One region of the Ruminococcus sp. D54t1_190329_F1 genome, then DNA from elsewhere that is predicted to be linked to it. Evidence: riboswitches for the same ligand, from Rfam matches in the RefSeq annotation. Region 1 holds a riboswitch; the other holds the start of a gene.
The links. A riboswitch is a leader RNA that binds a small molecule or an ion and turns the genes downstream of it on or off. The one in region 1 is predicted to bind FMN.

Region 1 (4,305 bases):
ACTATTTTTCCTTCCTTAAGATCCCTAAGTGCTTCTTCAATTGTGTTGTACTGATAATTTTGTGACATAGTGTATATCCTCCTGTTCTAAAACCCGAATTCTTCAAGAAACTCCATCGTAATTCCGGATTCTTTTTTCTCTTCTTCGTTTTTTCTGATGCCAAGCAGTTTTTCTACGTATTTTCCGATCACATCATTTTCCAGATTAACCAGATCCCCCGGCACCTTTTCCAAAAGAGTGGTTTCTTCTCCTGTATGTGGAATGACCGACACCTGAAAACCAGCTTCATCAACCCTTGCAATTGTCAGGCTGATCCCATCAATACAGACGGATCCTTTTTCCACGATCAGATGCAAAATCTGTGGCGATGTCTCAATTGATACCCAGATGGCATTTTCTTCCCGGAGCATGGAACGTATCACGCCAGTCCCATCAATATGGCCGCTTACTATGTGTCCCCCGAACCTACCGTCTGCAGCCATTGCACGTTCCAGGTTTACCTGGCTTCCGGCCTTGCAGCTGCCAAGACTGCTTCTTCTGATCGTCTCTGCCATCACATCGGCAGTAAATCCGTCCGGCTGAATCGACGTAACTGTCAGACACACACCATTCACAGCGATACTGTCACCGATCCTTGTCCCTTCCAGGACTTTCCGGGCTTTCACTGCCAGGATCCCTGATTCCCCTGTCAGCTGTATATAACGGACTTTTCCTTTCTCTTCTACGATTCCTGTAAACATGATTCCTCCTGTTTTTTATCACACACCTGACATTTTATCCGGATATCCTCACCGATCTGACAGATATCTGTATATTTCAGTTCCACTGCTTCAGACGGCAGTTCAACTCCAATACCCTCTACCGGTGTCTTCCCAGCCACACCGCCAAACAGCTTTGGTGCCACAAAAGCCTGTACTTCCTTTACAATTCCAGCTCGCAGTGCACTGTCATTTAACGTACCTCCTCCCTCCAGGAGGATGCTGTCAATGCCTCTGTTTCCAAGATCTGCCATCAGCTTCTTAAGGTCTATCTGATTCTTTTCGTCGGGACAGTAAATGGTTTCAACTCCCATGGTATGTAATATTTTTATTTTCTCTTTTGCATTTTTCTGTTCTGCATAAGCCACGATCGTCCGGTACTTTTCCGCACTTTTTACAATCTGACTGCCCGGCGGGATCCTGAGCTTACTGTCACACACAATCCTGACAGGACTTTTCCAGCCTTCTACCCGGACGTTTAACATCGGATCATCTGCAAGCACAGTTCCAATACCAGCCATGATTCCCATGTACTGATGCCGCATATGCTGTACTTCTTTTCGTGCAGATTCTCCGGTGATCCATTTTGATGCTCCTGTTTTCGTTGCGATCTTCCCATCCAGTGTCATGGCATACTTCATTACCACATAAGGGGTCTTCGTAGTAATATAATGGAAAAACACCGGGTTCAGCTGATCACATTCTTCTCTCATAAAATCTTCAACTACTGTTACACCGGCTTCCCTTAACATCTGTACACCTTTTCCTGCCACTTTCGGATTCGGATCTCTGGAACCGATCACCACTTTTCTGATCTTCTGTTCAATGATCGCTTCCGTACATGGAGGTGTTTTACCATGATGACAGCAAGGCTCCAACGTGACATAAATCACCGCACCTTCTGCTGATTCTGTAAGAGAAGCAATTGCATTACGTTCCGCGTGAAGTTCTCCATACTTTTTATGATAGCCTTCCCCGATGATCTTTCCGTCTTTTACGATCACTGCCCCTACCATAGGATTGGGATTCGTCCAGCCTTCTCCTTTTTTGGCCAGTTGAATAGCCCGAAGCATATATTCCTGATCCGTCATTTCTATTCCTTCTTTCTTATTCCTGTTCTTTGCCTGGGCTACGCCGAGGCTTTTAAACATGTGCAATCGGATTCACAGACAAGTGAATGGTATAGTTATTTCGAAAACGATGTACCAGATACAAAAAAAGCCTGCAGAAATATCTGCAGGGTGGAATTGATCTGTTACATATGATTGATAAATGAATGTCTGATTTTCCTATATAAAAAGCTCTGAAATGGATCACCATCTCAGAGCTCTGATACTACATTCATTCATACAAAAAATCAACTGTACTATCATCTTCTTCCATCCAGACTGTACTGTCGGCCCCGGAATCTCACCGGATCATGCCTCTCGGCTCGCGGGCTTTACCGCCGGTAGGGAATCTCACCCTGCCCTGAAGATATCTTTTTGTTTATTTTAATACTTTATCTGTTGTTTGTAAAGCAGAATTTTTATTTTACTTAGTTTACTGATGGAGATAGAATATCCATATACACAATAAATATCCTCATTTTATCCATATATTATATCGTTTTATGAATTGTTTTTTCATTAAAATTACACTATTTTTTCACTATTTTTCATTACTTCATCGTTTTCGCCAGTGAATTGAGCAATGCCCACATCTCTGGATTAGCCAATACTTTTGCCAGAAGTTCCGGATCGACTTCATCAGCAACAGAACCGTCACAAGCAACCAAACGATAACGGTTTCTGTATAGAGTTGGTTGAAGCTTCTGGTTAAAGATTTGCAAAAGTTCCCATAGTGCATTATCTTTTAATTTTGCACGCTGGTGATAGAAAGCGGCTTTTGATGGTGTTTCATCAGTGCGTCCGAAAAAATGATAAAGTTCTCTCTCTCTGATATTGTATATCCACTATAGTTTTAGATGTATCATCTTTACCATCTTGAATTGATCAGAAACTGTCATACTGACCTTTGTGGATAGCTTTAAGCCATTTTTAGGGATGTAACGATAGTATGGTTCCTCCGCAATCACCTTCACATTACCCCCGATCTTTGCTGCCAGTTCTTCCGCTGAATTCACATAAAAGAACATTTGTGCATCGGCATGGCCGACCTGTTTCATATATTTTTTCTTCATCATGGTCATTCCTCTTTTGTTCACCGTATCAAAAACAACTTCCATATTTCCAAATTGCCCAATCATACGCAGAAGGGCAATGACCTTATGTTCCTCAAAATAATGAAATAACCCGCCTGCAGTAACGAGAATAGGAGCATCAAATACATCATTGCGAACTTTTTTGATCCAATCCTTTGCAAAGGCATCCCCGGAAATATATAATTCCCTCTCTGGTTCGGGAAGAAGTCCCCGCCGGTATTCGATTACATGAGGCAGATCCACGGCATACCAGTGTGTCTTTCCGTTATCACATCGGTGATAGGTTGTCTCCAGACCACAGCCCAACTGGACAATCACACCGTCCGGTCTGCGTTCCAGAAAAGTCCGAATAATCCGATCCATATTAGCAGACCGGGAAGCAGAGGCCAAAAGGGTATACTGGCTCTGCATATTCTGTTTAATCAAGTCTGAAGGCAGCTTCTTTTTCAATTCCAATGCTTTTTTATCATATAAAATTTGCGGGTAATGCTCACTAGCATAAATTCTTCCCAGCATAGGGACGAACAGTGTATCCTCCACGACTCCTAACTTGGACATAGCCAAACCTCCTGTTTTGATACATTACTTTCTACCGACAAGCAACCGGGAAGAACCTAGCATCATCATGGCAGCCCGACGGTGGGCGCCAAAAGCTTCCTGTGCGGTATCAACAAGTCGTACTTCCTCATACCCCATATCCCGCAGTTTCTGCGCAAAACCTTCCATGTCACCGTACATCTTTTGTTTCATATCATCGTTAAGTGCAAAGACGCCGCCTTTTTTCAATACCCGCAGGCTTTCCAGCAGCAGTTTCTGCATATCTGCACCCATGACATTGTGATAGACATAGTTGCTGATGACCACATCAAAGCTCTCATCAGGAAAATCCAGCTGCTTCGCATCACCGTGCTGAAATACACAGCGGGAAGCCACGCCCTCACTTGCAGCATTTTTCTCGCAGAGTGCCTTGCTGTAATTGTACACAGCGCCCCAATAATCAATACCGATTACTTTTGCTTTCGGCCATGTCAGAGCCGCACGGATTGTCAGCGCTCCGGAGCCGCAACCTACTTCCAGAATCTTGCCCTCACCGTCATAGTCTAGGTGCGAGAGGACAACCCGGTGAACCTGTTCCATGATTCTGCCACCGCCAAAGGCATACTGCCGCCTGATCCATGTGATCCAGATCAGCAAAACCACAAGTGCGATTGTGATGATGGCAAACAGCACACCGAGAACAGCGACATGAAATACATAAAAAGAGAGGACAGCCAGCACAGCGGCCAAAACTCCGATTCCGCCAATGATGTAAAAGACAGGATTGGACATCCAGCTTCCATAGTC
Region 2 (4,305 bases), on a different contig from region 1:
AGAGATCACTCTTCGGGATATTGTAAAAGAGCTGGAGAAACCGGCACGAGATCCGCGTGATGAGATGCCGAAGCCGATTCTCCGCACAGATGTACTGGATATCAAGGATCTGAAAGAGGGTATGATCCTGAAAGGAACTGTCCGCAACGTAATCGATTTCGGAGCTTTTGTTGATATCGGAGTTCATCAGGACGGACTTGTTCATATTTCCCAGATGAGTGAAAAATTTATCAAACATCCGTTGGAAGCTGTAAGCGTTGGAGATGTTGTGGAGGTTCGTGTTCTCGGTGTGGATGAGAAGAAGAACCGGATCAGCCTTTCTATGAAGGGATTAAATAAATAAAGAGAAGAGGGAAAACATTATTTCTCTTGCCATTGCCTTGTAGAAAGCCTTTTTCAAACACGCTTTATAGCGTGTTTGGCAGGGAAATTAGAGAGTTGGATTAAAATGTTAGAAAATATTCTTGTTGTATATCTGGTTTTCGTTAATATTGCAGCATTCGGGATGTATGGCATCGATAAACAGAAAGCCATCCGGAAACAGTGGCGCATCCCGGAAGCCCAGCTTCTTGCGGTGGCTGCCATTGGCGGTTCCGCTGGAGCTCTTCTTGGAATGCAATTTTTTCATCATAAAATCAGAAAATGGAAATTCCGTCTGGGTGTGCCGTTAATTCTGGCAGCGCAGTTGATACTGTGGAGAGTCTTGCAGTAGACGGTGGATAATTTGTTTCCAAAATGAATTTCCGGTGGAAAACAGGACGAAATTGTTTTTGGATAGCAAGAAACAGAATTGTTTACGGGAAAGGACTGAAAAAAGGAGATGGGAATTTGGAAGGACAGGTTATAGAGAATGCAGTTCAGGAGACTGTCCAGGAAACAGTGGATAAAGTAAGCTCCAACTGGGATCAGATCAAGGCTTACTTTAACGGTCATATTCCGGATTTGATCAGCTTCGGAATGAAAGTGGTTCTTTCTATTGTAGCTTTTTATGTGGGAACAAAGCTGATCAAGTGGCTGCTGAAAGTTGCGAAGCGTTCCATGGAAAAGGCCGGCATAGACATGGGGGTTGCCCAGTTCATCTGTTCTTTTGGAAAATTTTTGCTGTATCTGATTCTGATTTTTAATATAGCTACTAATTTCGGTGTGAAGGAATCTTCAGTAGCAGCTCTTCTGGGAACTGCCGGCGTTACCATTGGTCTTGCTTTGCAGGGCGGTCTGGAGAATCTGTCTGGCGGCGTTATGCTACTTTTGTTTAAGCCATTTCAGGTAGGAGATTATATTATACAGGATCAGGCTGGTGGGACGGAGGGAACCGTATATAAGGTTGAGATGTTCTATACGACCCTGATCACCATTGACAATAAGCATGTAATCATTCCAAATGGAAAATTATCCAACAGCACCATTATCAATGTAACTGCGCAGAATTTGCGTAACCTGGAAATCAAAGTGGGAATTTCCTATGATTCTGATATTAAGAAAGCAAAAAAGCTTTTGCAGCACATTTTACAGGAAGATCCCGGAACCAAATCGGACAAAGACATGCTGGTCTTTGTAGACGAACTTGCTGACAGCGCCGTAGTCATGGGGCTTCGCGTCTGGGTTCCCACCGATAAATACTGGAAGATCAAATGGCGGCTGAATGAGAAAATCAAAGAATCTTTTGATGCCAACGGAATTTCTATTCCGTATCCGCAGATGGATGTGCATGTTGTGGAGGCAAATAAAGACAAATGATAATAGATATATAATAGAAAATATGAAATAAATGTACAAATAGATTTCCTATTGAAATTATCCTATTTCTATTGTATAATCCACCATGAAAAGAAAATTTCTTCGGGGCAGGGTGATCGAAATCCTTGGAAATCGAAATTCCCTACCGGCGGTATAGTCCGCGACCCGCTTTGGCGGCTGATTTGGTGAAATTCCAAAACCGACAGTAAAGTCTGGATGAGAGAAGAACGCGCAGAATATTTAGATCGGTTGATTTTTTTGTACGTGCTCATTGCCCCGGAAGAGATTTCGGGGCTTTTTATGTGGTGATTTTAACGTTACTGGTGAACAGTAACCGTTACTGTTTACTGGTAACATTTTAATCCCATACTTGCAGAAATTTTCTTTAAATATTATAATTTAAGGAGCAATGAGTATGAGCGAACAAGTAATCAAAAATGGAAATGTAATGGAGCGAAGCCGCACCAGAACCATTGCCCAGGTAGCAATGTTAGGCGCTGTGGCAGGTGTGTTGATGAATTTTGAGGTACCGCTGCCATTTCTGGCACCGTCCTTTTATCAGTTGGATTTCTCTGAGATTCCAGCACTGATCGGTTCTTTTGCAATGGGACCTGTAGCAGGTATACTGATCGAACTGGTGAAGATTCTGGTACATCTGGTAACTAAGGGAACTATGACAGCAGGCGTTGGTGATGTGGCAAACTTCCTCTTTGGCTGTTCTTATGTAGTTCCAGCCGGACTGATCTATCGTTATCAGCATAAGAAGACAAGAACACATGCAGTGGCAGGTATGGCAGCTGGTGTAATTCTTACCACAGTGCTTGCATGCTTTGTAAACGCATTTGTACTTCTTCCTGCATACGGCAAGGCATTTGGAATGCCGGTACAGGCATTTATTGAAATGGGTGCAGCAGTACACAGCGGTGTAACCAACCTTCTTACTTTTGCAATTATGATCCTTGTACCATTCAATTTATTCAAATACACATTAACCTCAGTGATCGTGTTCTTTATTTATAAAAGAATTCGTGTGATTCTTCGCGGTGACTGATTCTCTGTTCCTTGGTGAGATCTAGATAGACCTCTGACCAGAACAGCAAGAACTGACGAAAAGAGGTTCCTATGGGAAAAATCAACAGCATTACCAAACAGACAGATAATCGTTATGTAAACCTTTATAATGTAAAAGCCACCAGTGTGCACAATACCCCGGTAAACTATTTTGTGTCTTCCCGTGCAAAAGATGTAGACAGCTTGAAAATGGTGACACATAAGAACAATCCGGACGGTGTGATCATTTATAGCATTTATGGCGAAAAACATGACAAAGTGGTGTTGATTCGCCAATATCGTTATACATTAGGCGATTATATTTATGAATTTCCAGCTGGTCTGGTAGAGCCGGATGAGAATTACCATGAAGGCGCAATTCGTGAAATGTACGAGGAAACCGGACTGAAGCTTGATCCCATTCCGGTAGCAGAAGCTTACCAGAAGCCTTATTTCACTACTGTAGGAATGACAGACGAGTCTTGTGCGACTGTATATGGATATGCCAGCGGCGAAATCAGTTCCAAGGCACAGGAAGATACGGAAGAGATTGAAGTGATTCTGGCGGACCGCGAGGAAGTGAAGCGGATTCTGAAGGAAGAGAATGTAGCGATCATGACGGCATATATGCTGATGCATTTTCTGGAAGATAAGGAACCATTTGGATTTTTGAATAAGATCAGATAATAATAAAATCCCCGGAAATCCGGGGATTTTATTATGTAGCAGGAAATTCTGTTGGAATTTCCAAGCCCTGCCGGGCAGGATTCTTTTTATTCATAGTATTCAATATCCTGATCGGAGGTATCCTCCGTATAGTTTCCTCCGTTATCGGAACCAGAACCATCTCCATTATCAATATAATCCCAGTTCTCATCGTTATCTTGTCCGGAATCATCGGAGGTATCTTCTGTATAATCCGGAATATCGGAAGTGTCACTTCCTGAGCTATCTCCAGAATCCTCAGTAGGATAAGTGATCTGGTCGCTTCCTGAAGAATCACCGCCAGAAGAATCATAGCTGTTATCGTAGGAACTATCTCCCTGGCTGTAATCGTAAGTCTCGTCATAATTACTGTCCTGACTGTAAATTGGAAATTCTTCCTGCTGTGCAGCTTCCGCTTCTGCAGCTGTTTCAGGAGCCTCTGTTAATGTGGTCTTGGCAGTTGGTACTCTGTTTTCTTTGGGAACGACTACGGAAATTCCCACCATGGCCACACTGAGCAGAATCGCAGTGGATGCAATGTGGAACTCATCTCTGTATTTCATAAGCTTTACACCTCGTAAGTATCTTTTCATTAATGCTTTAATGTTCTATGCTGAATGGAAGCATAATATTTCTTTTAACGATATTCAACAGATACTCCCATTATAACATATCTGTAGATGATTTTGTAAAAATAGTGTTGGAAATATTTCAAACATGCTCTGGTATCGTTTTTTACAATACATATCCATTTACATAAACTATAATACGAACAACTTAAGAAAAAGAATCAACAACGTAAAAGACAAAGGC

Region 2: another riboswitch for FMN. It lies ahead of I2D69_RS06635 (ECF transporter S component); the one in region 1 lies ahead of ribD (bifunctional diaminohydroxyphosphoribosylaminopyrimidine deaminase/5-amino-6-(5-phosphoribosylamino)uracil reductase RibD).

Annotation. Positions count from the first base shown of each region.
Region 1 is NZ_JADNDC010000022.1:54,956-59,260, reverse strand. Features, by position in the region: gene I2D69_RS11620 (bifunctional 3,4-dihydroxy-2-butanone-4-phosphate synthase/GTP cyclohydrolase II) at 1-68, opposite strand, end outside; gene ribE (riboflavin synthase) at 87-740, opposite strand; gene ribD (bifunctional diaminohydroxyphosphoribosylaminopyrimidine deaminase/5-amino-6-(5-phosphoribosylamino)uracil reductase RibD) at 722-1,849, opposite strand; FMN riboswitch at 2,126-2,240, opposite strand; gene I2D69_RS11605 (class I SAM-dependent methyltransferase) at 2,713-3,519, opposite strand; gene I2D69_RS11600 (class I SAM-dependent methyltransferase) at 3,544-4,305, opposite strand, start outside.
Region 2 is NZ_JADNDC010000011.1:21,682-25,986, forward strand. Features, by position in the region: gene I2D69_RS06620 (Tex family protein) at 1-343, shown strand, start outside; gene I2D69_RS06625 (DUF1294 domain-containing protein) at 449-712, shown strand; gene I2D69_RS06630 (mechanosensitive ion channel domain-containing protein) at 829-1,737, shown strand; FMN riboswitch at 1,832-1,969, shown strand; gene I2D69_RS06635 (ECF transporter S component) at 2,153-2,788, shown strand; gene I2D69_RS06640 (NUDIX hydrolase) at 2,860-3,474, shown strand; gene I2D69_RS06645 (hypothetical protein) at 3,561-4,055, opposite strand.